2 regions of the Mycobacterium sp. NGS27 genome follow, and region 2 is predicted to be linked to the other one. Evidence: riboswitches for the same ligand, from Rfam matches in the RefSeq annotation. Region 2 holds a riboswitch; the other holds the start of a gene.
The links. Region 2 has a riboswitch for magnesium ahead of AC5Y30_RS24535 (Rv1535 family protein). Riboswitches for the same ligand answer to the same signal wherever they lie in the genome.

Region 1: it holds a riboswitch for magnesium, as region 2 does, so the genes downstream of both, AC5Y30_RS08090 (hypothetical protein) here and AC5Y30_RS24535 (Rv1535 family protein) in region 2, are expected to answer to the same signal.

What each region holds. Positions count from the first base shown of each region.
Region 1 covers NZ_JCALDT010000002.1:742,226-757,775, forward strand. Annotated here, with positions in the region: gene AC5Y30_RS08080 (acyltransferase family protein) at 1-1,836, shown strand, start outside; gene AC5Y30_RS08085 (O-methyltransferase) at 1,839-2,498, opposite strand; M-box (ykoK) riboswitch at 2,607-2,786, shown strand; gene AC5Y30_RS08090 (hypothetical protein) at 3,019-3,234, shown strand; gene AC5Y30_RS08095 (NRAMP family divalent metal transporter) at 3,344-5,134, shown strand; gene AC5Y30_RS08100 (NADP-dependent oxidoreductase) at 5,126-6,070, opposite strand; gene AC5Y30_RS08105 (hypothetical protein) at 6,253-6,864, shown strand; gene AC5Y30_RS08110 (L,D-transpeptidase) at 7,115-7,870, opposite strand; gene AC5Y30_RS08115 (LysR family transcriptional regulator) at 8,255-9,187, shown strand; gene oxc (oxalyl-CoA decarboxylase) at 9,171-10,922, opposite strand; gene AC5Y30_RS08125 (FadD7 family fatty acid--CoA ligase) at 11,161-12,747, shown strand; gene AC5Y30_RS08130 (elongation factor G-like protein EF-G2) at 12,754-14,913, opposite strand; gene AC5Y30_RS08135 (TIGR03668 family PPOX class F420-dependent oxidoreductase) at 15,058-15,474, opposite strand.
Region 2 covers NZ_JCALDT010000012.1:101,953-117,502, forward strand. Annotated here, with positions in the region: gene AC5Y30_RS24490 (class I SAM-dependent methyltransferase) at 1-308, shown strand, start outside; gene AC5Y30_RS24495 (RluA family pseudouridine synthase) at 310-1,236, opposite strand; gene lspA (signal peptidase II) at 1,229-1,855, opposite strand; gene AC5Y30_RS24505 (asparaginase) at 1,910-2,866, shown strand; gene AC5Y30_RS24510 (DNA polymerase IV) at 2,831-4,234, opposite strand; gene AC5Y30_RS24515 (class I SAM-dependent methyltransferase) at 4,287-4,850, shown strand; gene AC5Y30_RS24520 (hypothetical protein) at 4,850-5,365, shown strand; gene AC5Y30_RS24525 (PDDEXK-like endonuclease domain-containing protein) at 5,435-6,295, opposite strand; gene ileS (isoleucine--tRNA ligase) at 6,389-9,520, opposite strand; gene AC5Y30_RS24535 (Rv1535 family protein) at 9,803-10,048, opposite strand; M-box (ykoK) riboswitch at 10,335-10,519, opposite strand; gene AC5Y30_RS24540 (NAD(P)H-dependent flavin oxidoreductase) at 10,656-11,780, opposite strand; gene AC5Y30_RS24545 (carboxymuconolactone decarboxylase family protein) at 11,813-12,394, opposite strand; gene AC5Y30_RS24550 (AMP-binding protein) at 12,445-14,169, opposite strand; gene AC5Y30_RS24555 (MFS transporter) at 14,285-15,550, opposite strand, start outside.

The DNA of each region.
Region 1 (15,550 bases), on a different contig from region 2:
TTCGTCCTCAGCGGGTTCCTGATCACCTCGCTGCTGCTGGACGAGCTTGGGCGCACCGGCCGTATCGAGTTGACCGGCTTCTGGATCCGGCGTGCGCGCCGGCTCTTGCCCGCACTGGTGCTCATGGTGCTCACCGTGGCCGCCGCCCGTCAGCTCTTGCCCGACCGTTCGCTGACCGGCCTGCGCGACGACGCCATCGCGGCCTTCGTGTGGATGGCGAACTGGCGGTTCGTCGCCCAGAAGACCGACTACTTCACCCAGGGCGCGCCGCCCTCGCCGCTACAGCACACCTGGTCACTCGGGGTGGAGGAGCAGTACTACTTCGTCTGGCCGGTGCTGCTCATCGCCGTGACCCTGCTGCTCGCCGCGCGCGCGAGGCGCCGCTCGTCCCGAGCCACCGTCGGCGGTGTGCGGTTCGCGACGTTCCTGATAGCCACCTTCGGCGCGCTGGCTTCGGCGGCGCTCGCCATCGTGTTGGCGTCCAATGGCACTCGCGACCGAATCTACTTCGGCACCGACACCCGTGCGCAGGCGTTGCTGGTCGGCGCCGCGTCGGCCGCGCTCCTGGTGCGGGACTGGCCGTCGATGAACCGCGGCTGGTGCATGATCCGCACCCGGTGGGGCCGCCGGGTCGCCCGGATCCTGCCGCTGTTCGGTATGGGGGGACTGGCGGCGGCGACCCACTACGCGACCGGGGCCAGCGGCGAATTCCGCCTCGGCTTGCTGATCGGAGTCGCGATCGCGGCGGTGATCGTGATCGCACCCGTCGCGCTGGAGCAGCGCGGAATCGTGGCCCGCGCGCTCGCGTTGCCACCCCTGGTGTGGCTGGGAACCATCTCCTACGGCGTCTACTTGTGGCATTGGCCAATCTTTTTGGCGCTCAACGGCGAACGCACCGGATGGTCCGGCCTGCCCTTGTTCGCCGCGCGGTGCGGTGCCACGCTACTGGCGGCCGCAACGTCGTATTGGCTGCTCGAACAACCCATTCGGCGCTGGCGACCGGCGCGGGTACCGCTGCTGCCGCTGGCGGCCGCGACCGTGGCCAGCGCGGCCGCGGTGACGCTGTTGGTGATCCCGGTGGGCACCGGGCCCGGCCTGCGTGAGGCCGGTCTGCCGCCCGGCGTCTCGGCCGTCGCGGCGGTCTCGCCGTCGCCGCCCGGCCCGAGCCGGCCCCGAGATGCCAACCGGCCGTTCACCGTCTCGGTGTTCGGTGATTCGATCGGGTGGACGTGGATGCACTACCTGCCCCCGACACCCGGGTTCGCCTTCCTCGACCACACCGTCATCGGATGCAGCCTGGTGCGTGGCACGCCGTACCGCTACATCGGCCAGACCCTGGAGCAACGGTCCGAATGCGATGGCTGGCCGATTCGCTGGTCGACACAGGTCAGCCGGGATCAGCCGGACGTCGCGCTGCTGGTCATCGGCCGCTGGGAGACGGTGGACCGGGTCAACGAAGGCCAGTGGACTCACATCGGCGACCCGACCTTCGACGCCTACCTCAACGGCGAGCTCGAACGGGCGCTGACCATCGTGGGCGCTACCGGTGTGCACGTGGTGGTCGCGACCGTCCCCTACAGCCGGGGTGGCGAAAAGCCGGACGGTCGGCTGTATCCGGAGGACCAGCCGGACCGGGCCAACCTGTGGAACACCATGTTGCGCAAGACCGTCAGCCACCATCCCAACGTCGCGATCCTCGACCTGAACAAGAAGCTGTGCCCCGACGGGGTCTATACCGCCAAGGTCGACGGCATCAAGGTGCGCAGCGACGGCGTCCACCTCACCCCCGAAGGGGTGAAGTGGCTGACGCCGTGGCTCGAGGAATCGCTGAGGTAGCCCTAACCGCTTGTGCGGCAGCTGATCTCCATGCTGTCGCTGTCGCGGACCTGGAAGTTGAAGCTGACGTAGCCGTTGTCCTGGTTGCGGACGCGATCGAGATAGGGCGCCATGTCGGCCGAGCTGGCGTTGTCGGCGATGACCAGCGCACCCGTGGACAGGCGAGGCTCCAGCAGCTCGATCACGGGCAGATACAGATCCTTCCAACCGTCGAGCAGCAGGAAATCGATTGCGCCGTCCAGGCTTTCCAGCGTGGTCAGCGCGTCGCCCTCCAGGATCGTGATCACATCGTCCAGGCCCGTCTCGGCGAATGTCTTCTTCGCCGCCGCGATCTTGGTCTCACTGAGCTCGGTGGTCACCACCCGGCCGGCGCCGTTGTCGCGCACCCCCGCGGCCAGATGCAGGGCGGAGATGCCGAAGGACATCCCGAATTCCACGACGGTGGCCGGGCGGGTGGCTCGCACCAGCGAATACAGCAGCCGGCCGGCTTCCGGTGTCACTGGAATGTAGAACTCGCTCATCGCCTCGGTGCGTTCTCGCGTGGTCATCGGCCGATCGAAGGTGCCGCGCCGCTCACGCAACAGCGACATCTGATTCTTCGACTCGGCGTACATGCGGTCGAGCGTCGATGCGACCCGGGAATCCTGCAAGGTTGTGGTCATGTGTTTGAGCCTAGGCTTTTTCCCATGAGCGGTGCCCGGGCGCGCAACCGTCAGGAAACCGTTAAGCGGTTTGACGAGCTTGCGGACCCGGTGTCACTATGGACCCCGCAAGCACCTCGGTAGGTGAGGCGTCTGCATGGACACAGGCCACTGACCCCGAACGTCGAGAGACGCCCCGGGTCAGGACAGCTCTTCCCGGACTAAGGGTTGAGCCCAAGTGGCTTCTGGACCATCGGCTGGGTCTGGATACGCCGTGCAGTGCCGAAGCTCCGACGAGAGGGGTGCGGCCGGCGCTGCATTGTCGGTCATTTCCGCCTCTCCCGTTCAGGTGAATGTAGTGACACCCGCGTGTGTCCCGGCCGTGAGGAGGTGAGGGCGAGATGAGTCCCGGCGATAGTCCCTATCCGAAATCCGTCTTGTCCCGATCCGGTTCCGGCATTTCTCGCACCGCCTGACCTCGCTTGGTTTCGCGGCTGACGCGCCGTGCCGACGCCGACCGGGCCTCCGTCAGGAGAAGATCATGGCTTTTGTTGTTATGCACCGTTTTTCCGCTGCCTCCGGGATGCGCGGCCGGTCGATGCTGCGTGCAGGCCGGTTGCTGGCCAACAGGTTTCACCTGCGCGCCAGCCTGACCCCGCAGGAGCGCGCCAACCTGTACGTCTCGAGGATGCCGGTCGCGATGGTCACCGCGTCGCTGGGCGGCCACGTCTCGGGTCCCGACGGCAGCCACCGTTGAAATGCTGCCCCGGCGGCGGGCGGCACAGCTCCGCTCGCCGCCGCAGGCACGTTGAGCGCCGCAACCGCCTCACTGGTGGCTGAAAACCGCTCGAGATAGCGAGGATTCGATGACTTCGATCTACGACCGCCGCACCCCGGTGGCCGGTCGGGCCGCTGCCGCGCCGGAAGGCGCACGCTCCGCGCCGCAACGCGCGGCCGAGCTGGATTCCGCGCACGCCGGCGACATCGTCGGGGCGTTCGGGCGCATCCGGCGCGACGGGGACGGGGCTTTCAGCGGGCGTTGGCGGCGCCTGCGCACACTGGCGGTCATCACCGGACCGGGACTCATCGTCATGGTGGGCGACAACGACGCCGGTGGCGTCGCGACCTATGCGCAGGCCGGCCAGAACTACGGCATGGGCCTGTTGTGGACGCTGGCACTGCTGATTCCGGTGCTGTACGTGAACCAGGAGATGGTGCTGCGACTAGGCGCAGTGGCCCGGGTTGGGCACGCGCGCTTGATATTCGAGCGGTTCGGCAAGTTCTGGGGCGCCTTCAGCGTCGCTGACTTGTTGATCCTGAACGCCTTGACCATCGTCACCGAATTCATCGGCGTCTCACTGGCTCTCGGGTTTTTGGGTTGCCCGAAGGTCGTCGCCGTTCCCGCCGCGGCCGTCCTGCTGTTCGCCGCGGTGGCGGGCGGATCGTTCCGCCGTTGGGAGAGGTTGATGTTCCTCCTGATTGCGGTGAATGTGCTGATCTTCCCGATGGTCTTGCTGGTGCATCCGACCCCGAAAGCCACCGCGGCCGGGCTCATCCCGCAGTTTCCCGGTGGGCTCAACTCGACGGTGTTGCTGCTGGTGGTCGCGATCGTGGGCACTACGGTCGCACCGTGGCAGCTGTTCTTCCAGCAGTCCAATGTGGTGGACAAGCGCATCACGGCCCGCTGGATTCCCTACGGCCGAGCGGATTTGGCCATTGGAATCGTCGTGGTGATGGTCGGCGCGACGGCGCTGATGGCCGTCGCGGCGTTCGGGTTGACGGGCACGGCCGATGCGGGCCACTTCACCGATGCGGGCGCGGTCGCGTCGGGGTTGTCGACGCATCTTGGCCCCACGGTGGGCGTGCTGTTCGCGATCGTCCTGCTGGACGCGTCGCTGATCGGCGCCAATGCCGTCGGCCTGGCGACCACGTATGCGGTCGGTGATGCCATGGGTAAGCGCCACTCGCTGCATTGGAAGATCCGCGAGGCCCCGCTGTTCTACGGCGGCTACGCGATACTGCTGGCGGTGTCGGCAGCGGTCTCCTTCAGCCCCGACCACATCCTGGGCCTGGTGACCCAGGGAGTCCAGGCACTGGCCGGCGTGCTGCTGCCCTCGGCCACGGTCTTCTTGGTGTTGTTGTGCAACGATCGGGCTGTGCTGGGACCGTGGGTGAATACGGTGCGGCAGAACATCATTGCGTGGACCATCGTGTGGTGCCTGGTGCTGCTGTCGCTGGCGTTGACGGCGGCCACCTTCTTCCCCAGCCTCTCCACCGCCACCATCGAGGCCGGGCTCGCGACCGGTGCGGTGCTCGGCGTCGTCGGCGGTGCAGTGATGATCATCGTGGGCGGACGACACCGGAACCTGACCGAGGCGGAAGCAATCGTGCGCACTCTCGGCGGCGGCCTCGACCCGGGGGAGGTCGACGATCTCGACGACGCCTCGTCGCTGACGCGTGCCGAGCGGCGGGCGGTACGGCGCCAGGACCGGTTGAGCTGGCAGACCCCCAGCCTCGCGCTGCTCGATCGGCCAGTGATGTCACCGATGCGCCGGGCGGGGCTCTTCACCCTGCGGGGCTACCTGGTTGTGGCCGTCGTTTTCGTCATCATCAAGATCGTGCAGGCCGGCGTTGTCGGGCCGGCCACCTCATTCTGAGTTGGTCGGCAGCAGAACGATTTTCCCGTGTGTGTGCCGCTGCTCGAGCTCGGCATAGGCGTCGGCGACCCGGTCGAGCGGGTAGGCCGCGGCGATGTCGAATTCGATGGCGCCGGAAACGATCAGGTCGGCCATCTCGGCGAGCACCTCGGGTGTCGAGGCTGCCATGCTGCCCTCGGTCTTCGCGCCCACCTCGCCCGCCTTCTGGAACGAGATGATGGTGTCGATTCGCTCGGGTGCCACGCCGAGATCGACGGCAAGCTGGACGTAGTCAGGGCCGAACAGGTCGATGAATGCGTCGATGCCGTCCGGTGCCGCGTCACGCAGCCGCTCGGCGAGCCCGTCACCGTAGGCGATAGGGGTGACGCCATGCGCGCGTAGCCAGCCGGCATTGCCCGGGCCCGCAATGCCGAGCACTCGCGCCTCGCGCAACGCCAGAAGCTGCACGACAAGGCTGCCCACCCCGCCCGCGGCCGCCGACACGGCGATCGTTTCACCGGCTTGAGGCGCCACGGCACGCACGGCAGCATAGGCGGTCGCACCGACCACGTACAGCGAACCTGCCGTCTCCCAACTGAGTTCGGCGGGTTTGCGGATCAACTGGTTGACGGGAACCGCGGTGTGGGTGGCGTGGCTGGACCGCCGCATGCTGAAGCCCAAGACTTCGTCGTCGACCGAAAACTCGGTGACCCCGGGCGCCACGGCGGTGACGACGCCGGCCAGATCGCTGCCCTGGCCGGAGGGAAAGGTCGCCGGGAACATCTCGTGCATCGCCCCGGTCCGGATGCCGGCTTCGCCGGGATTTATCCCCGCCGCGCGCACCTCGACGACGACCTCGCCCGGCCCGGGGGAGGGCATCTCGATGTCCGCGACGTACAACACCTCACGCCCCCCGTAATGGTCGAACCGCACTGCGCGCGCCGCTGCAGCCGTCATACCGATCTCCTTCCAGCGCGGGGATGCTCGTGTCCACGCCAGCATAGGCGCGCCAAACCGCTACCCAGGGGGCGTCGACTGGGCCTATGTTCGTAGCGACCCTGGTTTACACCAGTGTTTCGCCGGCGGCGTCGGGGGCCGCGGCGGAGGCCCGGACACCGATGACACGTGGAAGGACATGCGTGCAAGTTGATCGGATCGGCATCGCCGGCTGGGCCGCTGCCATCGTCGTGGTCGGCGCCGCGAGCACCGGATGCGGCGGCGACGGCAAACCCTCATCGGCGCCGGCGCCGAGTTCTCCCGCTTCGACCGGTTCGAGCTCGGTCACCGGCCCGCCGTCGGTCCAGCCGTCGGACTACGGCTCCCTGCTGATCAAGCCGAACGACGTCGGCGGCGGGCTCACAGCACCGCAGTCGCCCCTGCTCAACCCCAACAATGCGCCCGGCGTCGCCCAGCTGTTCGCCAACGCGGACAGCAGCCGGCGGCTGTGGGACACCATCGTCATCGCCGCCGATCCGCCCGCGGCGGTCGCCGAATTAGCCTCCACCCAAAGCAGTTACAACGGCAAGGTGAGCGGTAGTTGGCAACCGCTTGCTGTCGGCGCGAACGGGGTGATGATCTCGGGGACCTCACCGGACAACTCCCAAGCGATGACCGTTTTGGTCTTCACCGAAGGCAAGGCACTGGTCACCCTGGAATTCGACAGCCCGCCCAACGAGCCGGTCGATCCGGCCGTCGCTCTCGACATCGGTCGCAAGCAGGATGCCGCGGTGAAGAAAGGGCTACCCGGCTAGCTTGGCAGCGACTACACCAAGCCCAGATCCGCGACGTTCTCGTCTGTCCACGCCGCCGACAGACGCGGAATGTCGTCGTCCACAACGATTTTCGCCTCCGGCACGGCGGTACGGAACACGTCGATCGGGCCGGCGCACCCACGGCGCGGCTGCGGCATTGGGTAGGCGCCCAGCAAAGCCCGCGCTTTCTTTCAGCGCCCGTGCCGGCGGTAGGGGAGCCCGGGTCGCGCCGCCGATGAGGCGGTGGCGCTCAGGCCACGACCTGGATAGGATCGCCGACGTTCACCTCGTTGAAGTACCAGGCGGCGTTGTCGGGACTGAGGTTGATGCAGCCATGGCTGACGTTGGCGTAGCCCTGGGAATCGACCGACCACGGTGCCGAGTGCACGTAGACGCCGCTCCAGGTGACTCGCACCGCGTAGGAGGCGGTGATCTTGTAGCCCTCGGGCGAGCTGAGCGGGATACCGATGGTCCGCGAGTCCATCACCACGGTGCGCTGCTTTTCCAGTGCCGTGAAGCTGCCGATCGGGGTGGGCCGGCTGGGCTTGCCCATCGACGCCGGCATGGTGCGCAGCACCTCCCCGTTCCTGCTCACGGTGAAGGTGTGCTTGGAGATGCTGGCGACACCGAGTAGCGAATCGCCGGTGTCGAAGCCCGTCGACAGGGCCTGCACGCCGACCTGCACGTGGGTGTGGGCCGGCCAATACTGGTCGGGTACCCACTGAACGACAGTGCTCTGGATCCATTCGAAGTGTCCGGGGGTGCCGCTGGGCGACGTGACGTGGATCGACCGTTCGACGGCGGCCCGATCGGCCACCGGAGCGGCGAAGGTCACCACGACCGGATGGGCGACGCCCACCGAGGCGCCATTAGCGGGCAAAATCGAGGCGACCTCGGGGGCGGGCTGTGGTTGTGGCACGGCCGCGGTGCTGCGACCGACCGGTGCCACCAGGCCCACAGCTGTGATCGCGACCATAACAAATAGATAACGAACACCCCGACGCATAGCGTCCACCCTTCGAGATGGCGTGATTAGCACACCGATATTCTACTGGTTACCCGCTGATCACCGTTTTCAGCAAACAATGACAGCTTGGCGCGGTCGTCACGGTAACGATTTGATCACCGATTGAGTTCACGCGCGTCGGAGCGCATCCGGGTGGGTCCCGCGTGCCGCGGAAGTTGCGCAAGCCTGAGCCGCAGTTGCGTGAAACCGGTACCAGCGCTTCGGTTTTCGCGGTCGCGGTGTTACGAGCAGCCCGAAAGGCCGAATTCATACGGATAGCCGCGATGGCGGTGGCGCAAACTTCGGCTTGGCCCGCCAGTCGGCAACGCGCTAGCCTCAGCGGATCGGTGCCCGAGAGGCCCAGCCCGAACCCGAGGAGTGCGGGTGCTGTTCCGTCAACTGGAGTACTTTGTGGCGGTCGCTTCCGAGCGGCACTTCGCCCGGGCGGCCGAGAAATGCTTTGTCTCCCAGCCGGCGCTCTCGGCCGCGATCGCCAAGCTCGAACGAGAACTGAATGTCACGCTGATCAATCGCGGACACAGCTTCGAGGGCCTCACTCCCGAAGGCGAGCGGCTGGTGGTGTGGGCCAGGCGGATCCTCGCCGAACACGATGCGTTCAAGTCCGAAGTGGACGCCGTACGCTCGGGCGTCACCGGGACACTTCGGCTGGGCACCGTTCCCACCGCCTCCACCACGGCTTCCCTGGTGCTCTCCGCGTTCTGTTCGGCGCACCCATTGGTGAAGGTGCACATCCTCTCTCGGCTGGCGGCCACCGAACTGTACCGGCGGCTCCGCGAGTTCGAGATCGATGCCGCCATCGTGCATGCGGCGCCGGAAGAAGCACACGACGTGAATCTGGTTTCGCTGTACCAGGAGCGATATGTGCTGCTAGCGCCGGCGGTCATGGTGGGATCCGGCGCGACGACGATGACCTGGGTGGAGGCCGCGCAACTGCCGCTGGCGTTGCTCACTACCGCGATGCGTGATCGCCAGATCATCGACAAGTCGTTCGCCGATCATTCCCTCACCGTCAGCCCGCAGGTCGAAACCGATTCCGTCGCATCGTTATTCGCTCAGGTCTCGGCGGGCAACTGGGCGTCGATCGTGCCGCACACGTGGCTGTGGACGTCGCCGCTGGGGCCGGCCATCCGGGCGGTGGAAATGGTCGACCCGGTGCTCAAGGCCGATGTCGCCCTGGCCACCAGCTCGAGCGGACCCGGATCGCCGATCGCCCGCGCGCTGGCCACATCCGCCGAACAGCTTTCGCTCAACGAGTTTTTCGACGCGCAGTTGCTGGGGCTTACCCACCGTCGCTGAGCGCCGCCGCCGGTGGGGCGGTGGCGGCGCTGGCCGGGTTCAGGTTGGACAGATGCCCGCTTTCGACCCCCGCCGCCGGGTCGAGTTCGCAGTCGATGAGTGAGGGCGCCCGGGAGCCGATCGCCTCTGTCAGCGCCGTGCGCAGCTCCGACGGGGTGGTGACGTGATAGCCCTTGCCGCCGAACGCGTCCGCGATCAGTTCGTGGCGCGCCCGGGCGTTCAGCACGGTCGGGGCCGGGTCGGATCTCGCGGCGGCCGCACCGGGTGTGGCCTCGTCACCGCGGTAGACACCGCCGTTGTTGAGGATGACCACGGTCACCGGCAGCCGGTAGCGGCAGATGGTTTCGATCTCCATGCCGCTGAAGCCGAACGCGCTGTCCCCCTCGATTGCGACCACCGGCTTGCCGGTCTCGACCGCAGCGGCGATGGCATATCCCATCCCGATGCCCATCACGCCCCAGGTTCCGGTGTCCAGCCGGTGCCGCGGCAGCTCCATGTCGATGACATTGCGGGCCAGATCGAGCGCGTTGGCGCCTTCGTTGACGACGTACACGTCCCGGTTGTCCTGCAGCACAGACTGAATCGCACCAAGCGCGTTGTAAAACCGCATGGGGTGCGGGTTTTGGGCCAGGCGCTCGCGCATCTTGGCGTCGTTGCGTGCCGTGCGCTCGGCCAGCTCGCCCGTCCATTGCGGCGGCGCGGTGATCGGGCGGGCGGCCACGCCGTCACACAGGCCGGACATCACCGAGCCGATGTCTCCGGCCAGCGGCGCGACCTGCTGGTTGCTGTCGAACTCGGACGCGGCGATGTCCACCTGGACGAATTTGGCGTCACGGCTCCACTGCGGTGACTCCCCATGCCCCAGAAGCCAATTCAGTCGGGCGCCGACCAGCAGGACCGCATCGGCGCGCGAGATCGCCAGGGAGCGGGCGGCCGCGGCGGACTGCGGGTGCGAATCGGGGAGCAGCCCCTTGGCCATCGACATCGGCAGGAAAGGAATACCGGTGGCCTCGACGAATTTCCTAATCACATTGTCGGCCTGGGCATACGCGGCGCCCTTGCCCAGCACGATCAACGGTCGCTGCGCTTGAGCCAGCACGTCCAGCGCGCGTTCGACGGCGTCCGCAGCCGGCAGCTGTCGGGGGGCGGGGTCGATGATGCGCCAGACCGTCCTCGCCGCGGCGTCTGCGTTCATGGCCTGACCCAGAACCTCACCGGGGATGTCCAGATAGACGCCGCCGGGCCGTCCGGAGACCGCGGTGCGGATGGCGCGCGCGACCCCGCGCCCGATGTCTTCGATCCGATTGATCCGATAGGCGGCCTTGGCGAACGGCTTCGCCGCGTTGAGTTGGTCGAGGTCCTGGTAATCGCCTCGCTGCAGGTCCACCAGCGCCCGATTGCTGGAGCCGGAGATCTGGATCATCGGAAAGCAATTCGTCGTGGCGTTCGCCAGCGCGGGCAGGGCGTTGAGGAACCCGGGTCCGGAGGTCGTGAGGCAGACGCCGGGACGCCGGGTGAGGAATCCGGCGGCGGCGGCGGCGTTGCCGGCCGAGGATTCCTGCCGGAAACCGATGTAGCGGATTCCCGACGCCTGCGCGACTCGGGCGAGGTCGGTGATCGGGATGCCGACGATGCCGTAGATCGTCTCGACGTCGTTGGCCATCAGCGCGTCCACCACGAGGTGAAAGCCGTCGATCAGGCCCCTCGGGTTCGGAGGTACCGAAGCGGTGGACATGGGCGACTCCTCGGGTGCTGTGCGGTACGGCCTTGGCCATCACTGTGACCCCGGCGCATCCCACGTGTCCAAGACGAGGGCACTATCCCTCGATTTATGTTGGCTATCGTCACAGGTCACGGCCACACTACGGGAGTTAATAGCCCCCGGTTATCGATAGTGAGCGAATCGGTATTGGACGCACCAGAAAGCCGACCGGCAGGGTGGCATCGATGGCAAGAGTGGAAGGAGTTCGGCGATGGGGTCGAATGACGGCGGCGGGGGGTCGACAGAATCCGCGAGCATCGCCGATCTGGTCGAGGCGGCGGCACGCCGATCGTCGGAGGCGCGCGCGCTGGTGGTCACCGCCGATCACCTACGGGTCGACTATCGCGATCTGCTCCGGCTGGTCGATGACCTGGCCGCGAAGCTGAAGGCCGCCGGCTTGCTGCGCGGCGACCGGGTGGCGCTGCGCGCCGGCAGTAACGCCGAATTCGTCGTCGGGCTACTGGGGGCGTCGCGTGCGGATCTCGTTGTGGTTCCGCTGGATCCGGCCCTGCCCCTCGCCGAACAGCGTGCCCGTAGCGCGGCGGTGGGCGCCCGGGCGGTGCTGGTCGACCAGCCCGGCGACAGCGATGCGACCGCACCGGACGGCTTGCCGTCCTGGCCGGTCGCGGTGGCCGTCGGGTCTGACGGCACCGCCGCGACGGTCAGCCTGGACGTCACCGCGGCACCCCGGCGTGACGTGTCGACACCGGAGGGGCTGCGCGAGCACGACGCCATGATCATGTTCACCGGCGGAACCACCGGTGTGCCCAAGATGGTTCCGTGGACGCGCCACAACATCGCTCGCTCGGTGGCGGCCATCATCGCGGGCTATGGGCTTGATGCACAGGACGCGACGGTGGCGGTGATGCCGCTCTACCACGGGCACGGTCTGCTCGCCGCGCTGCTGGGCACCCTGGTGTCCGGGGGAGCGGTGTTGCTGCCGGCGCGGGGAAAGTTTTCGGCGCACACCTTCTGGGACGACATCGAGGCCGTCGGGGCCACCTGGTACACCGCCGTCCCGACGATTCATCAGATCTTGCTGGAGCGCGCCCGAACCGAGCAGCCGAGCGGCTCGCACGCCCTGCGGTTCATCCGCAGTTGCAGCGCACCGCTGACCGCCGAGACCGCGCAGGCGCTGCACGACACCTTCTCGGCGCCGGTGGTGTGCGCCTTCGGGATGACCGAGTCGACCCACCAGGTGGCGACGACGGCCATCGGCGGTGCCGGCCACACTGAAAACCCCGGTGCCACACCCGGACTCGTCGGCCGGTCGACCGGACCGGAAATCCGGATCGTCGGACCCGACGGCCAGGCGCTGCCGCCGGACGCGGTCGGCGAAGTCTGGCTGCACGGCCCGACCGTGGTGCGCGGCTACCTCGGCGACCCGTCCATCACCGCCGCCAACTTCACCGAAGGGTGGTTGCACACCGGCGACCTCGGAACGCTGTCGCCGGCCGGTGACCTCGTCATCCGCGGCCGCATCAAGGAGCTCATCAACCGGGGCGGCGAGAAGATTTCGCCGGAGCGCGTCGAGGGCATCCTGGCCACCCACCCCGACGTGCTGGAGGTCGGCGTGTTCGGCGTGCCGGACAAGCTGTACGGCGAGTCCGTGGCCGCGGTCATCGTCGCGCGTGGATCCGCCGCCCCGACGGCCGACGAACTGACGGCGTTCTGCCGTGACCGCCTGGCACCCTTCGAGGTGCCCGCCGAGTTTCAACTGACCGCCGAGTTGCCGCACACCGCGAAGGGTTCGCTGGACCGGCGCGCGGTGACGGAGCGGTTCGGCCGCAAAAGCTGAGGAGTTCTAGACGGCGGCGTTCAGTCGGGCGGCCGCGGATTCCGGCATGGGTTCGTAGCGGGCGAAGGACCGGGTGAACGACGCGGCCCCATGGGCCAGGGACCGCAGGTCGATGGCATAGCGGGTCAGCTCCACCTGCGGCACCTCGGCGTTGACCACGGTGCGCTCGTTGCCCGCGGTGTCGGAGCCGAGCACCCGCCCCCGCCGGCTGGACAGATCACCCATCACCGCACCGACGAAGTCGTCGGGCACCAGCACCGAAATCTCGTCGATGGGCTCGAGCAGCGCCACCTTGGTCACCGCGGCGGCCTCCCGCAACGCCAGCGAGCCCGCCATCTGAAACGCGAAGTCCGACGAGTCGACGCTGTGCGCCTTGCCGTCGAGCAGCGTGACCCGGATATCGACCACCGGGTAGCCCGCGTGCACGCCCTTCTCCATCTGGGCCCGCACGCCCTTCTCCACGCTCGGGATGAACTGCCGCGGCACCGCCCCGCCGACCACCTTGTCGACGAACTCGAACCCGGAACCTTCCGGCAACGGCTCCACCTCGATGTCGCACACCGCGTACTGGCCGTGCCCGCCGGACTGCTTGACGTGGCGCCCGTGGCCTTTGGCCTTGCCGGCGAACGTCTCTCGCAGGGGAACGCGCAGTTCCACGGTGTCGACGGTGACGCCGTACCGGTTGGCCAGCGCCTCCAGCACCACGCCCGCGTGGGACTCGCCCATGCACCACAGCACGATCTGGTGGGTCTCCTGGTTCTGCTCGATCCGCAGCGTCGGGTCTTCGGCGGCCAACCGGCCCAGCCCCACCGACAACTTGTCCTCGTCGGTCTTGGCGTGGGCCGCGATAGCGATCGGCAGCAGCGGCTCGGGCATGGTCCAGGGCTTCAATACCAACGGCTCGGACTTATCCGAAAGCGTGTCACCGGTTTCCGCGCGGCTCAGTTTGCCGATCGCGCAGATGTCACCGGCCACCACCGCCTGCGCCGGGCGCTGCTGCTTGCCCAGCGGGAAGGACAGCACCCCGATGCGCTCGTCCTCGTCGTGGTCGGGATGCGCATGACCACTGCCGTTGCCGGTGCCGAAGAACGACGCAAAGTGGCCCGACACATGAACCGTCGTGTCGGGCCTGATGGTCCCGGCGAACACCCGGACCAGGCTGACCCTGCCGACGTACGGGTCCGACGTCGTCTTCACCACCTCCGCGAGCAAGGGGGCGTCCGGCGAACACGTCAGGCTGGCGTGCGGCGCACCGACCTGGGTGAAGACCTCCGGCAGCGGGTGTTCCATCGGCGACGGGAAGCCGCGAGTGGCGACCTCCAGCAACTCCAGGGTGCCCACGCCGCTGCCGCTGCAGACCGGGATCACCGGAAAGAACGATCCCCGGGCGACCGCGCGCTCGAGATCCTGGATCAGCACGGACTCGTCGATGACCTCGCCCCCGAGGTAGCGCTCCATCAGCGACTCGTCCTCGGACTCCTCGATGATTCCCTCGATCAGGGCGCCGCGCGCCTCCTCGATCTGCTCGGCGTCGGAGGGGTCCGGCGGTTGCACGGTGCGTTTGCCGTCGGTGTATTCGTACCGCGTTTGCGACAACAGCCCGATCAGGCCGTGGCAGGAGGGCAGGCCGGTAGGCAGGTACAGCGGTAAAACCTTGTCGCCGAACGCATTCTGCGCGGCGGCCAACGCGTCGGAATAATTTGCCCTGGCGTGGTCGAGCTTGGTGATCACCACGGCGCGGGGCATGCCGACCTGGTCGCATTCCTGCCAAAGCGATTTGGTGGGCTGGTCGACGCCTTCGTTGGCCGCGATGACGAACAGCGCGCAATCCGCGGCGCGTAGCCCCGCCCGCAACTCGCCGACGAAGTCGGCGTATCCGGGAGTGTCGACCAGGTTCACCTTGATGCCGTTGTGCGACAGGGATGCCACCGCGACGCCCACCGACCGTTGTTGTCGGATCTCGGCGTCGTCGTAATCGCAAACCGTGCTGCCGTCGGCCACCGAACCGCTCCGGGTCAGCACACCGGCGGCGACCAACAGGGCTTCTACGAGTGTGGTTTTGCCCCCACCCGACGGACCGACCAGCACCACGTTGCGGATTTCGTCGGGACCGTTGGCGGTAGGAGCGTTCCCCGCTCCTTGGGAAGCGTTTGTCCTGTCGGCCATGACTTTCCTCCAGGTTGCCCGGGGCGCGCCATTGCTGTCCTAGCCAGCACCTATCTAGCTACCATCCACCCAACTTCGGTCGACCACAAGACCGTCGGACCGAATCAGCCGCCACGGCGGTGGGCGGCCCCGCCGAGCCGGCGCTCAGTGATGCCAGCTGGACCAACGCCGCACCGCGACCTCGATCACCGGGCCGTCCAGCGAAACCGATTGATACTGTGGGTATTTCGCTCGTAGCAGCAGGCGCCCGAGCTCAACGGCGTCACCGTGGGTGTGGACGGTGGCGACGCCGTCGGCGCGCACCCACCACAGCTGGGCCCAGTCGTCGGCGTAGTGATCCACGAGCAGGCTCACCCGGGGGTTGCTGTCGATGTTGGTCAGGCGGCGCAGCCGCTGTGTCGTTTTCGGCTTCGCGTCGACGGCCGTGTAGACCACGTCGCCGTCGTCGGCGGCGACGGCGAACACCACCGGCACCAGGTGCGGCAGGCCGCCGGGCGTGACCGTCGCCAGTCGGGCCACCGGGGCCCGGCCGAAGCTGGCCTTGGGTTCGAATTCGCCCACCGTGTCAGCTTAAGACGCGCGGTAGCTGCAGACGGGCTGGTCAGAACCTCACCCATGCCGTGCATAGCTACCTGCA
Region 2 (15,550 bases):
AGCTGGTCGAGCACTTCATCGGTCCGCAACCACAGAAATGGGCCGAGTTCCACCCGGACGCCGTGCGCGCCCAGGCCGAGGCGGCCGGCCTGCAGATCGTGGATCTACGGATGGAACGGATGCGCGCCGAGTTCTTCGACATCGGCGCCGTCGTGTATTTCCTGCGCAAGGTGATCTGGACGGTCCCCGACTTCACCGTGCAGCGCTACCGCGAGCGGCTGTTCGAACTGCACCAGCGCATCGAATCCGAAGGGCCGTTCGTCACCCATTCGGTACGCCTCCTCGTCGAGGCCAGAAAGCCGGGCTGAGTCAGCCCTCGTCGCGCAGCACGTCGAGCGCGTGCTGCAGATCCGGCGGGTAGGGGCTGACGATCTCAATCCGCCTGCCGTCGGCGGGGTGGGCGAAGCCGAGCGAACGCGCGTGCAGCCATTGCCGTTCCAGCCCAAGCCTTTTCGCCAGCTTCGGGTCGGCACCGTAGACGAGGTCACCGCAGCACGGGTGGTGCAGCGCGGAGAAATGCACCCGGATCTGGTGGGTGCGGCCGGTTTCCAGGTGCACGTCGAGCAGACTCGCGGCGACGAACGCCTCCACGGTGTCGTAGTGGGTGAGGCTGTGCCGGCCGTCCTTGGTGACGGCGAACTTCCACTCGCCGCCGCGATGACGCCCGATCGGCGCATCGATGGTGCCGCTGGACGGGTCCGGATGTCCTTGCACCAGCGCGTGATAGCGCTTGTCGACGGTGCGCTGTTTGAACGCCCGCTTGAGCACGGTGTAAGCCCGTTCGGACAGCGCCACCACCATCACCCCCGACGTGCCGACGTCGAGGCGATGCACGATCCCCTGCCGCTCGGGCACCCCCGACGTGGTGATCCGGTAACCGGCGGCGGCCAGCCCACCGAGCACCGTGGGCCCGGTCCAGCCCACCGACGCGTGCGCGGCCACCGCCGCAGGCTTGTCGACAGCGACGATGTCGTCATCGGAGTACAGGATCGTCATGCCCTCGATGTCGACGGGCGTGTTCTGCAGCGGCGCGGGCGCCTCGGGCAGGCGCACCTGCAGCCATGCGCCGCCGGTCAACCGGTCGGACTTGCCGGCCTGCACACCATCGAGTTCGACACCGCCGTCTTCGGCAAGAGCGGCCGCCGCGCTGCGCGACAATCCCAGCAGCCGTGCCAGCCCGGCATCCACGCGCATACCCGCCAGTCCCTCGGGGACGGGCATGGAGCGGTCACTCACCCGTACGGTCTCCGCCGTCGCCCTTGCGCCGACCGACGGAGTCGAAGTCGAACCCGAAGATCGACAGCACCACCAGCAGGATGGCGCCGCCGACCACCGACGGATCGGCGACGTTGAACACCGGCCACCAGCCGACCGACAGGAAATCCACGACATGCCCGCGCAGCGGTCCCGGGGCGCGAAAGAAGCGATCGACCAAGTTGCCCATGGCGCCGCCGAGGATCATGCCCAGGCCCACCGCCCACCAGGGCGACACCAACCGCCGCCCCATCCAGAAGATGCCGACAACCACACCGGTCGCGATCAGGGTCAGCACCCAGGTGTAGCCGGTCGCCATCGAGAAGGCCGCGCCCGAATTGCGCACCAGGGTCCAGGTCACCGTGTCGCCGATGATCGGCACCGGCTGGCCGGGCGGCAGCAGTTTGACGGCGAGGACCTTGGTGACGACGTCGAGGATCAGGACTATCGCCGCGATCGACAGCAGCAGCCGCAGCCGCCGTGGCGCAGGTTTGGGTGCCGCGTCGGTCCCCGGCAGCGCGTCCCGCTCAACCGGGGCGGCCGCACCGGCCTCTTCGGCCGAGGTCACCGGCTCGGTCGACTTCGTTGGTTCTTCAGGCACTTCCCCATCATCCCCTACTGTCCCACGCAGGCTAGTCATGTTCGCGCAGGGGCGATGCGCAATGATGCCAGCATGGCCCGGCTCACCGTGATCGCCACCGGAGGCACGATATCGACCGGCACCGGCGCCGACGGGGTGCACCGACCCTCGTACAGCGGGGCGGATCTGACGGCGCCCTTCCGCGAACAACACGACGTGGACGTCGTGGACCTGCTGGCGGTCGACAGCTCGGAGCTGACGCTGGCCGATTGGGACCGGATCCGTGACGCGGTGACGGCCGCGGTCGACGGCGGCGCCGACGGTGTGGTGGTGCTCCATGGCACCGACACCATGGAGGAGAGCGCGCTCTGGCTCGATCTCACCTATGCGGGCCAGGCGCCGGTCGTGCTGACCGGGGCGATGCGCAGCGCCGACGCCGCCGATGCGGACGGCCCCCGAAACGTGCGCGACGCGCTGGCGGTGGCGGCCAGCCCGGCCGCCCGCGGCTTAGGCGTGGTGCTGTGTTTCGCCGGCCGGGTGCTGCAGCCGCTGGGCATGAGCAAGGTGGCCACCGATGACCTGAGCGGCTTCATCGGTCAACCGCTCGGCGCCGTGACCGGCCAGGTGACACTCACCGGCCCGAAGACCCGGCCGTACGTCGGCGATCTGCGGGCGGCCGCCGCGCCGCGCGTCGACATCGTTGCGGCGTACCTGGGCAGCGACGGGGTGGCCCTCGACGCGTGCGTGGCCGCCGGGGCGCGGGGCGTGGTGCTCGAGGCGCTGGGTTCGGGAAACGCCGGGCCGGCGGTGGTCGAGGCGGTGCGCCGGCACTGCGGCGACGGGGTCGTCGTCGCGGTGTCCACCCGCGTCCCGGGCGGGCGGGTCGGCGCCAGCTATGGCCCCGGGCACGAGATGGCGGCCGCCGGGGCCGTGCTGGTGCCGCGGCTGCGACCGCCTCAGGCGCGCGTCCTGCTGATCGCCGCGCTGGCCGCGGAGCTACCGGTCGCCGACGTCGTCGCGCGGTGGGGCTGACAGCGCCTCGGCCTGCAGCCCGCCGGTGTAATCGGGCCAATCCAGTGAGTCCACCGGGTTGGCGCGCACCAGGTCGCCGCCGTCGGCGGGGAACGTCCGGGCCGGACCGGGACCGGAGCTGCGGGTTTCGAATCGCGCGGTGACGACGCCGTGGCCCGCCCCCTGTACCCAGCCGTGCCCGAGCTCCCGGTGGGCCACGTCGTCGCCGATCCGCCACCCCGCGGCCTCCGCTGGGCCCGGGGCGAACATCGCCTCGGTCGCGGTCTCGGCCGACGGTGAATCCGATTGCGGCTCCGGCAGTTCCAGGTCCGGAAACAGCGACTCCTGGCGCACGTCGCTCAGCCCCGAAAAGCCCACGCCGAGAAGGCGAATGGGGCCGATCTCGCGCGGATCGAGCAGCAGCCGGCGGGCCATGCCGACCAGCGCGCCAACCTCGGTGGTGGCGTAGGGCAGCGTCGCGGACCGGGTCAGCGTGCTCATGTCGGATTTCTTCAGCTTGACGGTCACGGTGCGCGCGCCGCGGCCATCGCGCAGCAGGCGGTGATGGGCGTGCTCGGCGATCGGCTCGATGGCCTCTCGCAACTGCTCCAGGCTGGTCAGGTCGACGGCAAAGGTCGATTCGGAACTGATCTGCTTGGCCTCGGCGCGCTCGGCGACCGGGCGGTCGTCGATGCCACGCGCCAGCCGGTGCAGCGCGGGCCCGATCGTGGCGCCCAGGATGTTGGCCGCCTCGACCTCGGTCAGCGCGGCCAGCTCGCCGATGGTCTCGATCCCGAGACGATGCAGCCTCTCCTCGGCGACCGGCCCGATACCCCACAGCCTGCGCACCGGCAGCCCGCCGAGCAGCAGTCGTTCCTCCTCGCGGCGCACCACCCGGACCCCATCGGGCTTGGCCAGTCCGGACGCGATCTTGGCGATCTGCTTGCCCGAACCGGCGCCCACGGAGGCGATCAGGCCGGTGTGATCGCGGACCACCCGCCGCAGGTCCTCGCAGAACGCCTCCACGTCCTCGGCGGACGCGCCCGCGAGTTGGGCGGGTTCGCCGAAACCCTCGTCGAAGGACAGCTGCTCGACGACGGGCACCACGGCGCGAATGGTGTCGAAGACGCGCCGGCTGGCCAGTCCGTAGACCACGCCGCGCGGCGGCAGCACCACTGCATTCACACCGACCAGCCGGCGGGCCTGATGCATGGGCATGGCAGAACGCGCTCCGAACACTCGGGCCTCGTAGCTGGCGCCGGCCACGACGCCGCGCCCGCCCACCCCGCCGACGAGCACCGGGCGGCCGCGCAGCGTCGGGCGGGTGAGCTGCTCGACGGAGGCGAAGAACGCATCCATATCCAGGTGCAGCACCCACCGCGACTCCACTCCCTCGATGCTAGGGCCCACCCGCCGGGCCAGTTCGACTAACGTTTTCGCCATGGCCATGAACCTCGCGCACCGCCGGATCTGCAGCTCGAACCGCTGGGCCAAGGCGGTCGAGGAGGATCTGCTGCCGTGGGCGCTCGCCGATGTGGATTTGGGCGACAACACCCTCGAGATCGGGCCGGGTTACGGCGCGATCCTGCGGGTGCTCGTGGACAAGACGCCGCGGCTCACCGCGGTGGAGATCGACCCCCCGATGGCCGAGCGCCTGCAGCGGCTCTACGGCGACCGGGCGCGCATCATCAACGGCGATGCCACCGCGACGGGATTGCCGTCCGACGAGTTCAGCTCGGTGGTGTCGTTCACCATGCTGCATCACGTCCCGACGCGCGAGCTGCAGGACCGGTTGTTCGCCGAGGCGTTCCGGGTTCTCCGGCCCGGCGGCGTGTTCGCCGGCAGCGACAGCGTGACCTCGCTGTGGTTCCGGATCCTGCATTTTCGTGACACCTGCAACACCGTGTCACCGGATACCCTGCCGGATCGGTTGCGCGCGGCGGGGTTTGGTCGCGTCGAGGTCGAAGTTCGCGGAGGCCGGCTGCGCTGGCGCGCAGTCAAATAATGGACACCGGGCCCGGCGACACGGCCGTTCCGTCCGGGGGCTCGCCGCCCTCGACGCGGTGGGCGCGGCTGCGTCATCAGTGGGACCAGCGGCTGCAGCCCGGGGAACAAACGACGGTGCTGGCCTGGGCGTCGTTCACCCTCACCTTCGCCGGCCTGCGCGGCCTCACCCACTGGATTCGCGCCGGCCATGGCCCCTCGGGTGGCGGTATGTCCCTGGGCGGCAATCACTTCCACCACTACAACATCGGCATCGGCATGCTGGCGACGGTGGCCGGCATCGGCCTGCGCGGCACGGAAGCGCAACGGCGTCATCCCGCGGCCGCGGTGGCGTACGGCGCCGCGAACGCCATGATCGTCGACGAGCTGGCGCTGCTGTTAGACCTCAAGGACGTCTACTGGGCATCGGATGGTCGCAAGAGCGTGGACGTCGCGGTCGGAGTCATCGCCACCGGCGCGACCGTGGTGGCCGGCATGCCGTTCTGGCCGCATGCTCAGCGGGCGCTGCGGCCCTAGAATTTTCCGCGAAACTGTAAGTGGCGGCCGGTCATCTCGGAAAACGTGTTGCCAGTTGCAATCTCGCTGTCACACTGGACAGCCGGCGGCCGCCAAAGCACGTCGAACTCGGTCCACGACGACCTCCGGCCGATGTCGTAGTAGGTCGGCGCTGACCCGGACCAAGCGCCATCCCCGTCGCTCCAGTTCGGCGGTGCGATCGATATCGTCGGCGCGAATGCGCGGATCCAGCCAATGCTGCGCGCCGTCGTATTCCACCCCGACAAGCCACTCCTCCCAACCCATGTCGATCCTGGCCAACACCGCGCCCCAGAGGTTGCGCACCTCGATTTGGGTCTGCGGCCTGGGCAGACCGCCGCGCATCAGGACGAGCCTGGTCCGCGTCTCCTGCGGCGATTCGGCACCCGCGTCGATCAAGGGCAGCACGCGCCGCAACTGCTTCATGCCGCGGGCGCCACGGCGGGAGTGCACCAGCGGATACACGTCTTTGGCGGTAACTCCCGTGGCCCGTGCAAGAGCATCGATCCGGATCACCGCGACCGTCAATCCTGGCCGCCGCCCAAGGTCAAACGCCGTACGGGCTGGCGAGGTGACCGGCACGCCGTTGACCGCTGTAATCTCCCCGTCGCTCAAGGTTTCGTTGCGGGTGATGATCAACGACGGCGGACGGGTGCGATCACATACCAATTCAGCAGGCGTGTGGGGGTCGATCCACTCAGTGCCGAGCAGCGCTGCTGCAGAGCAGCCTGCCACCACGGCTTCCTTTCCCGACCATAGCCACGCGGCGATCGCACGATCCCGGGCAGTCAGCTCCCTGCCCGGCCGCTGATACACGTTCCGGTAGATGCGGGTGCAGGAGCGCCGAAGCTCACGTTCCGTGTACGCTCCCGCGCGAACGGCTTCAGTACCGACGAAAAGTTCTGCGCTCACGACAGCAGGGTGCCAGACGCCCCTGACATCTCACGAAACTGCAACTGCCGACAGCTCCACTCGGGAAATGCGACGTGGAATACAGTTTCGCGGTCAGGATTTCGAAATGCTCACCCGCACGCCATCACCGATCTCGGCACCGTCGGCCGGATCGCCGAATTCGAAACTGGTGGCCAGGATTTCACCCGCGATGAGGTCGCGGTGAGTGAGCGCCCAGTCGGCGCGCTCGTCCGGCACCGCCATCACCACCGAAATCCGGTCGGAGACATCCAGACCCGACGACTTGCGCAGCTCCTGCAGCTCGCGGATCCGGTCCTTGGCCCAGCCCTCGGCCTCGAGTTCGGGGGTCACCGTCCCGTCCAGCACCACCAGGCCCGCCCCGTCGGGCAGGGCCGCGGTGAATTCCGGGTCGGCGGCGACCAGTCGGGAGCTGTATTCCTCGGGTTGCAGCACCGCGGGCCCGGCGGTCAGGGTGCCGTCCGCATTGACGACGCCCTCCCCCGCCTTGACCGCCTTGATGGCCGCCTGCACGTCCTTGCCCAGCCGCGGCCCGGCCACCCGCGCGTTCACGGTGAGCTCGAAGCGGCCGTAGGTGTCGATCGCATCGGTCAGCTCCACGCTCTTGACGTTGAGTTCGTCGGCGATGAGGTCCACGAATGGCTCCAGTCGCTGCGGATTGTCCACCGCCACGGTCAGTTTCGGCAGTGGTAGCCGCACCCGCAGCTTCTTGGCCTTGCGCAACGAGGACGCGGCCGAGCAGACCTCGCGGACCTGATCCATCGCGGAGACCAGGTCTGAATCGCCCGGCACGTCGCCGGCTTGCGGCCAATCGGTCAAGTGCACCGACCGCTCGCCGGTGAGGCCGCGCCAGACGATCTCGGTCACCGAGGGAAGCAACGGCGCGGCCAGCCGCGCGGTCACCTCCAGCACGGTGTGCAAAGTGTCGATGGCATCGACATCCTCCGCCCAGAACCGCGAACGCGACCGTCGCACATACCAGTTCGTCAACGCCTCGGTGAACTGACGCAGTTGCTCGCAGGCCCGCGAGATATCGCAGGTGTCCATCTCGTGGGTCAGGTCGTCGCGCAGCGCGGCGAGCTTGGCCAGGATGTAACGGTCGAGCACCTGCGTTGAATTCGTCCGCCAGGTACCGACTTTGGGCGCGTATAGGGCCAGGAAGCTGTAGGCGTTCCAGAACGGCAACAGCACCTGGCGCACGCCGTCGCGGATGCCCTGCTCGGTGACGATGAGGTTGCCGCCGCGCAGAATCGGCGAGGCCATCAGGAACCAGCGCATGGCGTCGGAGCCGTCGCGGTCGAACACCTCGCTGACATCGGGATAGTTCCGCAGCGACTTGCTCATCTTCTGGCCGTCGGAGCCCAGCACGATGCCATGTGCCACACAGGTTTTGAAGGCGGGGCGGTCGAACAGCGCGGTCGCCAGGACGTGCAGCGTGTAGAACCAGCCCCGGGTCTGGCCGATGTACTCGACGATGAAGTCACCCGGGTAATGACCGTCGAACCACTCGTCGTTCTCGAACGGGTAGTGCACCTGCGCATACGGCATCGATCCCGAGTCGAACCACACGTCGAGCACGTCGGGGATGCGGCGCATGGTGCTTGCCCCGGTCGGGTCGTCGGGGTTGGGCCGGGTCAGCTCGTCGATGAAGGGCCGGTGCAGGTTGGTGGGCCGCACCCCGAAGTCGCGTTCGAGTTCGTCGAGGCTGCCGTACACGTCGATGCGCGGATAGTCCGGGTCGTCGGACTTCCACACCGGAATCGGGGTGCCCCAGTAGCGGTTTCGCGAGATCGACCAGTCGCGGGCGCCCTGCAGCCACTTGCCGAACTGGCCGTCCTTGACGTGTTCGGGGTACCACGTGATCTGTTGGTTGAGTTCGACCATCCGGTCCCGGAATTGGGTGACCGCGACGAACCAGGACGACACCGCCCGATAGATCAGCGGGTTGCGGCAGCGCCAGCAGTGCGGGTAGGGGTGCTCGTAGGTTTCGTGGCGTAGCAGCACCGCGCCGTTGGCCGCGGCCGGACCGCTGCCGTTCTTCAGGTCGCGGATGATGTGCGGGTTGGCGTCAAACACGTGCTGTCCCTGGTAATCCGGGACGGTGCCGTCGAATCGCCCCTTGGAGTCGACCGGCGTGACCGGGGTGATGCCGACCTTGTCGGTGGTCGCCATGTCGTCCTCGCCGTAGGCGGGCGCCATGTGCACGATGCCGGTGCCGTCCTCGGTCGTCACGAAGTCGCCGGCCAGCACCTGAAATGCGTTGGCCGCATCCATGAAATACGGGAAGGGCGGCAGGTAGCGGGTGCCGAGCAGGTCGGCGCCGAGATAAGTGGCCAGGATCTCGGGTGCATCTCCTTTTTCGAAGCCCAGCTCCTTCGCGTAGGCGGCCAGCCGCGCTTCGGCCAGCACGAAACGCCGCTCCCCAGAGCGCACCTCGACATAGGTCACGTCGGGGTTGACGGCGACCGCGAGGTTGGAGGGCAGGGTCCACGGCGTCGTCGTCCACACCAGCAGGTGGGCCCCGTTCAGCGGTCCGCCGACCACCTTGAATCCGACCGTGAGGGCCGGGTCCTGGCGGCTCTGGTAGACGTCGTCGTCCATCCGCAATTCGTGGTTGGACAGCGGCGTTTCGTCGCGCCAGCAGTACGGCAGCACCCGGTAGCCCTCGTAGGCCAGCCCCTTGTCCCACAGCTGTTTGAACGCCCAGATCACCGACTCCATGTAGGGCAGATCGAGCGTCTTGTAGTCGTTGTCGAAGTCGACCCAGCGCGCCTGGCGGGTGACGTAGGCCTGCCACTCGTCGGTGTAGCGCAGCACCGAGGCGCGGCAGGCGTCGTTGAACGCGGCGATGCCCATGTCGTCGATCTGCGATTTGTCGGTGATGCCCAGTTGGCGCTCGACTTCGAGTTCGGCCGGCAGGCCGTGGGTGTCCCAGCCGAAGCGGCGCTCCACCTTGTACCCGCGCATCGTGCGGTAGCGCGGGACGATGTCCTTGACGTAGCCGGTGAGCAGGTGCCCGTAATGCGGCCGGCCGTTCGCGAACGGCGGCCCGTCGTAGAACACGTATTCCGGTGCGCCATCGCGCCGCGCGATGCTGGCCCGGAAGGTGTCGTCGCGGGCCCAGTAGTCCAGCACCTCGAGCTCAAGCGCGGGAAAGTCGGGCGCTCCTGGCTTCGGGTAGGTGTTGACGTCGGCCTTGTCGGTCACGATGCGCGTTGTCTCCTGTGCCACGGTGCAAACCGGGGACGACGACGCGCTGGCTGCGCGAGCGCCGCGGTACCACCCCGCTTGCCGCGCTTTCGCGTGGCCACTCGATGACGGCTGTGACGGGCCTACCCGTTCGGTTCTACTGAGCCGCCGACGGCTGTTCTTCCGAAGGCTCCCCGGTGATGGCCGGATCGACGCCAGTTGATTTTACCGCGAGACGGCAACTGCCCACGCGAACGCCGAGTGAAGTCGTCGGCAGTTGCAGTCTCGCGGCAAGGAAAGTCAGGCCCGGACCTCGAGGACGCCAACCCGCCACAGCGCGGCGTACACGTGACGCAGCGGCACGCTCAGCAGCCGAGCGGCGCCGTCCACCAGCAGGTCGCCACTAGCGGCAAACTGCGGGTTGTCCGCCCGGCGGCGCACCTCGGGAGCCGGAGCGGCCGCCGGGAAGGTGTCGGTGTCGCGCACCACGGTCAGCGTGCGGACGGGCGCTACGGTCGTTACTTCGTCGTAGAAAGCTGCGGTCATTTTCGCCTCCTAGAGGGGAGATCCAACGCGGACTGTTTGGACTGACGTGTCCCGCCCCGTGTCGGTTCCGATCTCGAGAACGCTTGGCCGATAACCACTTAGCGTTGCGACGACTCAGCCGAGAAGGTCGCGCCGGAGACCGGATCGGGACGAAACACAGTTCGGACTTCGATCCGGACTGTCGCTAGAACGCATCTGTCCCTCACCTCCTCGCGGTCACGACGCACACGCGGTTCGCATGCGATCTATGCGCAGCAAAGGAGCAGAACCCGACGACCGTCGGAGAACCGCACCCCTCTCGTCAGAGCTTCGGCACCACACGACGTGTCCTGGCCTGGAAAACCATCCGAGCCGGAAGCCACCTGGGCTCAACCCTTAAGCCGGGAGGAGCTGTCCTGACCCGGGGCGTCTTTCGACGTTCGGGGTCAGTGGCCTGTATTCGTGTAGACGCCTCACCTAACGAGGTGCTTACCGGACCGATCATGCACGACGGGTATGTCGCGGTCAAATCCCTGGATGGCGTGTCGGGGATTCTGTACGGATTCCTGCGGCGAGCGCACAGCATCCGGTCAGGTTTGCGACCCTGACCTGGACAAACGCCCCGGGATCACTTCTCGACCAGGCCGTCGAGCCGGCCGATGGTGTCGATGAACTCGTCGACCATGTCGAGCACCACAGAGCGCGTCGGGCGGATCCGGTCGAGCGACCCCACCACCTGGCCGACGAAGTAGGTGGCCAGCTCACGCGCCTTGGCGCCCTGGTGCGCGGCGGCCTGGTTGATGCGCATCTGGGGCTCGGTGATCAGCGCGGTCTGTAGGGGCATGCCCAGCGGATCCGGATTTTCCGGCCGCTCCCACTCGTCGGTCCAGGCCGTGCGCAGCATCCGTGCCGGTTTGCCCGTCATCGAGCGCGATCGCACCGTGTCCGAAGAACTGGCGGCCAGGAATTTCTCCTTGACCACGGGCACCGTCTCGGCTTCTTCGGTGGTCAGCCACACCGAGCCGCACCACACGCCCTCGGCGCCCAGGGCGAGCGCCGCCGCGATCTGGCGACCGCGGGCGATTCCACCGGCGGCGAGGACGGGCACCGGCGCCACGGCATCGACGACCTCGGGCACCAGGACCATCGTCGCCACCTCGCCGGTATGACCGCCCGCCTCGGTGCCTTGGGCGACGATCAGGTCGACACCCGCCGCGGCGTGCCGTTGCGCGTGCCGGGTGGTGCCGGCCAGCGCGGCCACCAGCACGTCGTGGTCATGTGCCCGGCGGACGACGTCCGCCGGGGGCGGCCCGAGTGCGCTGGCGATCAGCCGGATGTTGCTGGAGAACGCCACGTCGAGCAGCGGCTCGTACATCTTGGGCGAGATGCTCAGGCCGCCCCTTGAGCCGGGCGATTCCTCGGCGGACGCCGTGACGCCGTAGCGGGCCAGGAGGTCCTCGACGAACGCGCGATGCTCGTCGGGCAGCAGAGTGCGGGCCTGTGAGGTGTCGATGCCGCCTTGCTCGGCGCCAACGTATTTGGGCGGAAGCAGCAGGTCGACTCCGTAGGGCTTGCCCCCGGTCTGCTCCTCGATCCAGGCCAGCTCGCTCTCCAGGCGCCGGGGACTGTGCGCGGTGGCGCCGAGGACCCCGAAGCCGCCGGCATTGGTCACCGCCGCCACCACGTCACGGCAGTGGCTGAAGGCGCAGATCGGGAATTCGACTCCGAGCAGCTCGGCGACTCTGGTTCTCATTGCCCGACGCTAAGGAGATACGAATTGATATGTCAATCGATTACGGCCTGCGTTGGCCCTCGGCCGTCCGGGGGCCAGCTGGACACGCCCTCTTCAAGCGGGACCTGCAGACTGTGCAGGATCGACGAGACCATCCGCCACGCGCCGATGGCGGTGACGAGCTCGATGAGAACCGTTGTGTCGCCGTTTAATTCACGTTCGCAGGCCGCCCAGCTGTCGGCGCTCACCGCACCGTGGATCACCACGTCGTCGGTCGCGGCCAGCACAGCGCGCTCGGTGGGACCGAAGCCGGCGTGACCTTGCCAGTCGCGCACTCCGAGCAGATCGTCGGCGGCCACGCCCAGCCTCGACGCAACCCGCCAGTGCTGCGTCCATTCGTAGTCGCACGCGGTGAGCCAGCCGATTCGCATGATGACCAACTCGCGCAACCGGGGGTCGAGCGCGCCGTGCCACAGCATGGTGGCGAGCAGATCGTTGATGGCGCGCGCCAGCGGCGGATGGTTGAGAAGCACCTGAAAGATGCTGAGTTCGGCCATGTAGTTGGGCACTGCGGCTTCGTCGGCGGCGGCTTGGGCCTCACCGGGCGGCAGTCCCGGTACACGGGCTGTTGTCATGCTCTGAGCATCCCACGCGCCCGGCGCAAATTCCGCCGACGCCCCAGTGCCTAGGCGTCCAAGCGGGCGAACTGATTCTGCCGGTACTGCTCGACGCAGGCCGCTCGCCTGACCTTGCCGCTGGTGGTGATCGGAATCGAGCCGGGAGCCACCACAACCAGGTCCGCCACGCCCAACCCATGTGAGTTGGATATCGCCGAGGCGACTTTGCGTTTGACGGCGACAAGCTTCTCCGCCGCGACCTCTGCGGAGTCGCCGTTCTTCTTGAATTCGATTATCGCGACCAGCTTTTCGGTCTCCTTGTCGGGAACCGCGATCGCCACACACCGGCCCCGCGTGATCTCTTGGATCGTCGCCTCGATGTCATCGGGAGAGTGGTTGCGCCCGTAGACGATCAAAAGATCCTTGATGCGCCCCATCACGAACAACTCGCCACCCGAAACGAAACCCAAATCGCCGGTCCGAAGCCAAGGCCCCTCGGGTGTGCCCGTCGACGGATCGACGAGTTTCGCGCGGAAGGTTTGTTGCGTCTCCTCGGTTTTGCCCCAATACCCCGACGCGACATTGTGGCCGTGCACCCAGATCTCGCCGGTCGTCCCGTCCGGACACTCGATGGTGGTCTCGGGATCGACGATCCGCACCATCGGCGAGGGCGGCAGCTCGTAGCCGACCAGCGGAGCACCCCCGCTGGCACAAGGTTCCGCACGCCCGGCGGACAACGCATCGGAATCGAAGCGGACGATCCGTGGGGGTTGACCCGAGGCGCTGGTCGCCACGTACAAAACCGCCTCGGCCAGGCCATACGACGGGCGAAGCACCGTGTGGTCGAGATTGAACTTGGCGAACCGCTCGGTGAAACGCCGCAGGGTCGCCGCATGTATCCGTTCGCTACCACTGATGAACGCCACGACGTCGCCGAGATCGAGCCCGGCCATGTCCTCATCCGTGGTTTTGCGCACCGCCAGCTCGTAGGCAAAGTTCGGTCCCGCCGTGACGGCGCGCCTGTGGGTCGCCATCAGCTGCATCCATCGCGCGGGGCGCTCCAGGAAAGCCACCGGGCTCATGAGAACGGCGTGTACTCCGCCGATCACCGGCTTACAGATTCCCGCCATCAGGCCCATGTCGTGGTAGAAGGGCAGCCACGACACCACAGTCATGTCCATGCCGGAATCGGCGAAGTAGGCCTGTACCCACTGTTGGAAATTGGCCAGCACGTTTTCGTACGAGATCATGACGCCGGCGGGCCGGCGCGTCGATCCGGACGTGTATTGCAGGTATGCGATATCGGACCTGCCGCTGCCGCCGTCGGACGCTGCTCTTGAGTCCAGGTCCAGGGCGTCGATCTCGATGACCGACGCACTGGAACCACCGCCGTTGCGCGCCTCGACGTACTCGGCGACATTGCCGACAACCGCCGACGTCGTGAGGATGACCGAGGGCGAGGTGTCCTGCAGGACCGCGTCCACACGCTCGTCGTGGACGCCGCCGGTGGGCGCCGAAAGCGGCACGGCGATAAGCCCCGCCTGCAATGCGCCGAGAAATGCGACGATGTACTCCAGCCCCTGTGGTGCCAAAATCACCGCGCGGTCACCGCTGGATGCGCTGCGGCCGAGTTCGTGTGCGACGTTTGAAGTCCGGCGATACAGCTGAGACCAGGTCAGGGTTTCGGGGACTCCGGCCCAATCCTGCTCGTAATCCATGAACGTGAACGCTGGGTCATTGGGCTGCAAACTTGCACGTTCACGCAGCACATCCGGGATGGACGTCTCAAACACGTGCCTGAGATTACCGGGGCCGTCGCAGCGGATGTTCGGAAAAGGGCAAATTGGGTGGACAGTGGTTCACCCGGCGCCCGGCCGCGTTCGCAGGGTAAGCGAGGCGCGACGGCGGCTACAGGTCAGCGGCCATTTTGGCTTCCTGCGCCCGCGCCACGTCTTGCGCGCTGTAGCCGATGAACAGCGCCACCGCCGCGAGCAGGACGACCGCCCCGGCGAGCCACAGCAAACCATAGGTATAGCCGCGGTCGAGCGCGTGGAGCTGGGCGGCGTTCATGGATTTCGCCGGACCGCTGATGCCGCCCAGCGACAGTGTGTGGGAGGTGATGGCGGCCTGGATGACGGAAAGCACCACCGGCCCGCCCAGACCCTGCAGCACCACCGCGATGGCCGAGGTGGGCCCGATGCGATCGGGGCCGACGCTGGCGATCACCGACAGCGAAAGCGGCACCACGATCAGGGCGACGCCGACACCGGCGACGACGATCGGGAACGCCAGGTTAGGAAAATATGGGACTCCACGGTGGAGATTCGACGCGTACAGAGCGCCGCCGAACATCAGGATGCTGCCGCCGAGCACGAGCACCCGCGGCGGGAGCGACACCACCAGCCGCGAGGCCGCGCCGAGCCCGACGGCGGCCGCTACGACGAACGGGATGAAGGCGAGGCCGGATTGGAGCGTGTTGTAGCCCATGATGTCTTGCACGTACACGGTGACGACGAGCATCAGGGCCATGATCAGCCCGCCGGTGAGAAACAACGCCGCGAATGTGGCCAGTCGATTGCGCTCGGCGAACAAGCTGAACGGCAGCACCGGGTTCTCCGCCCTGCGCTCGACAACGGCGAAAGCGGTGAAGGCCGCCAGCGCCACCGCGCCCGCGCCGATGGTGCCGGCCGACAGCACTCCCTTCCCCGACTGCATCGAGAAGCCGAGGACCACCGCCGTCACACCCAGCGTGGCCAGCACGGCCCCCGCGACATCGAGCTTCATCCGCTCCTTCTGCGTTTCCCGAAGCGCGATGTGGGCTAAGTAGAGCGCCAGCAGCCCGATCGGCGCGGTCACGAAAACCGCCAGCCGCCAAGACACTTCGGTGATGATCCCGCCCACCACCAGGCCGAGCACGGAGCCGACGCTGCCCATCGCGGTGAACACCGCCATGGCGCCATTGCGTAAACGGCCCTTAGGAAAGGTCGTCGCGACGAGGGCCAAGCACGTCGGTGCGAGTATCGCGATCGCGACGCCTTTCAACATCCGCGCCACGACGAGGCTGCCTTCGTCCCACGCGATCGCGGACATCACCGATGCGACGGTGGAGAGCACGGTGCCAATGACGAAGGCGCGCTTGCGGCCGATGGTGTCGCCGAGGCGACCGCCGACCAA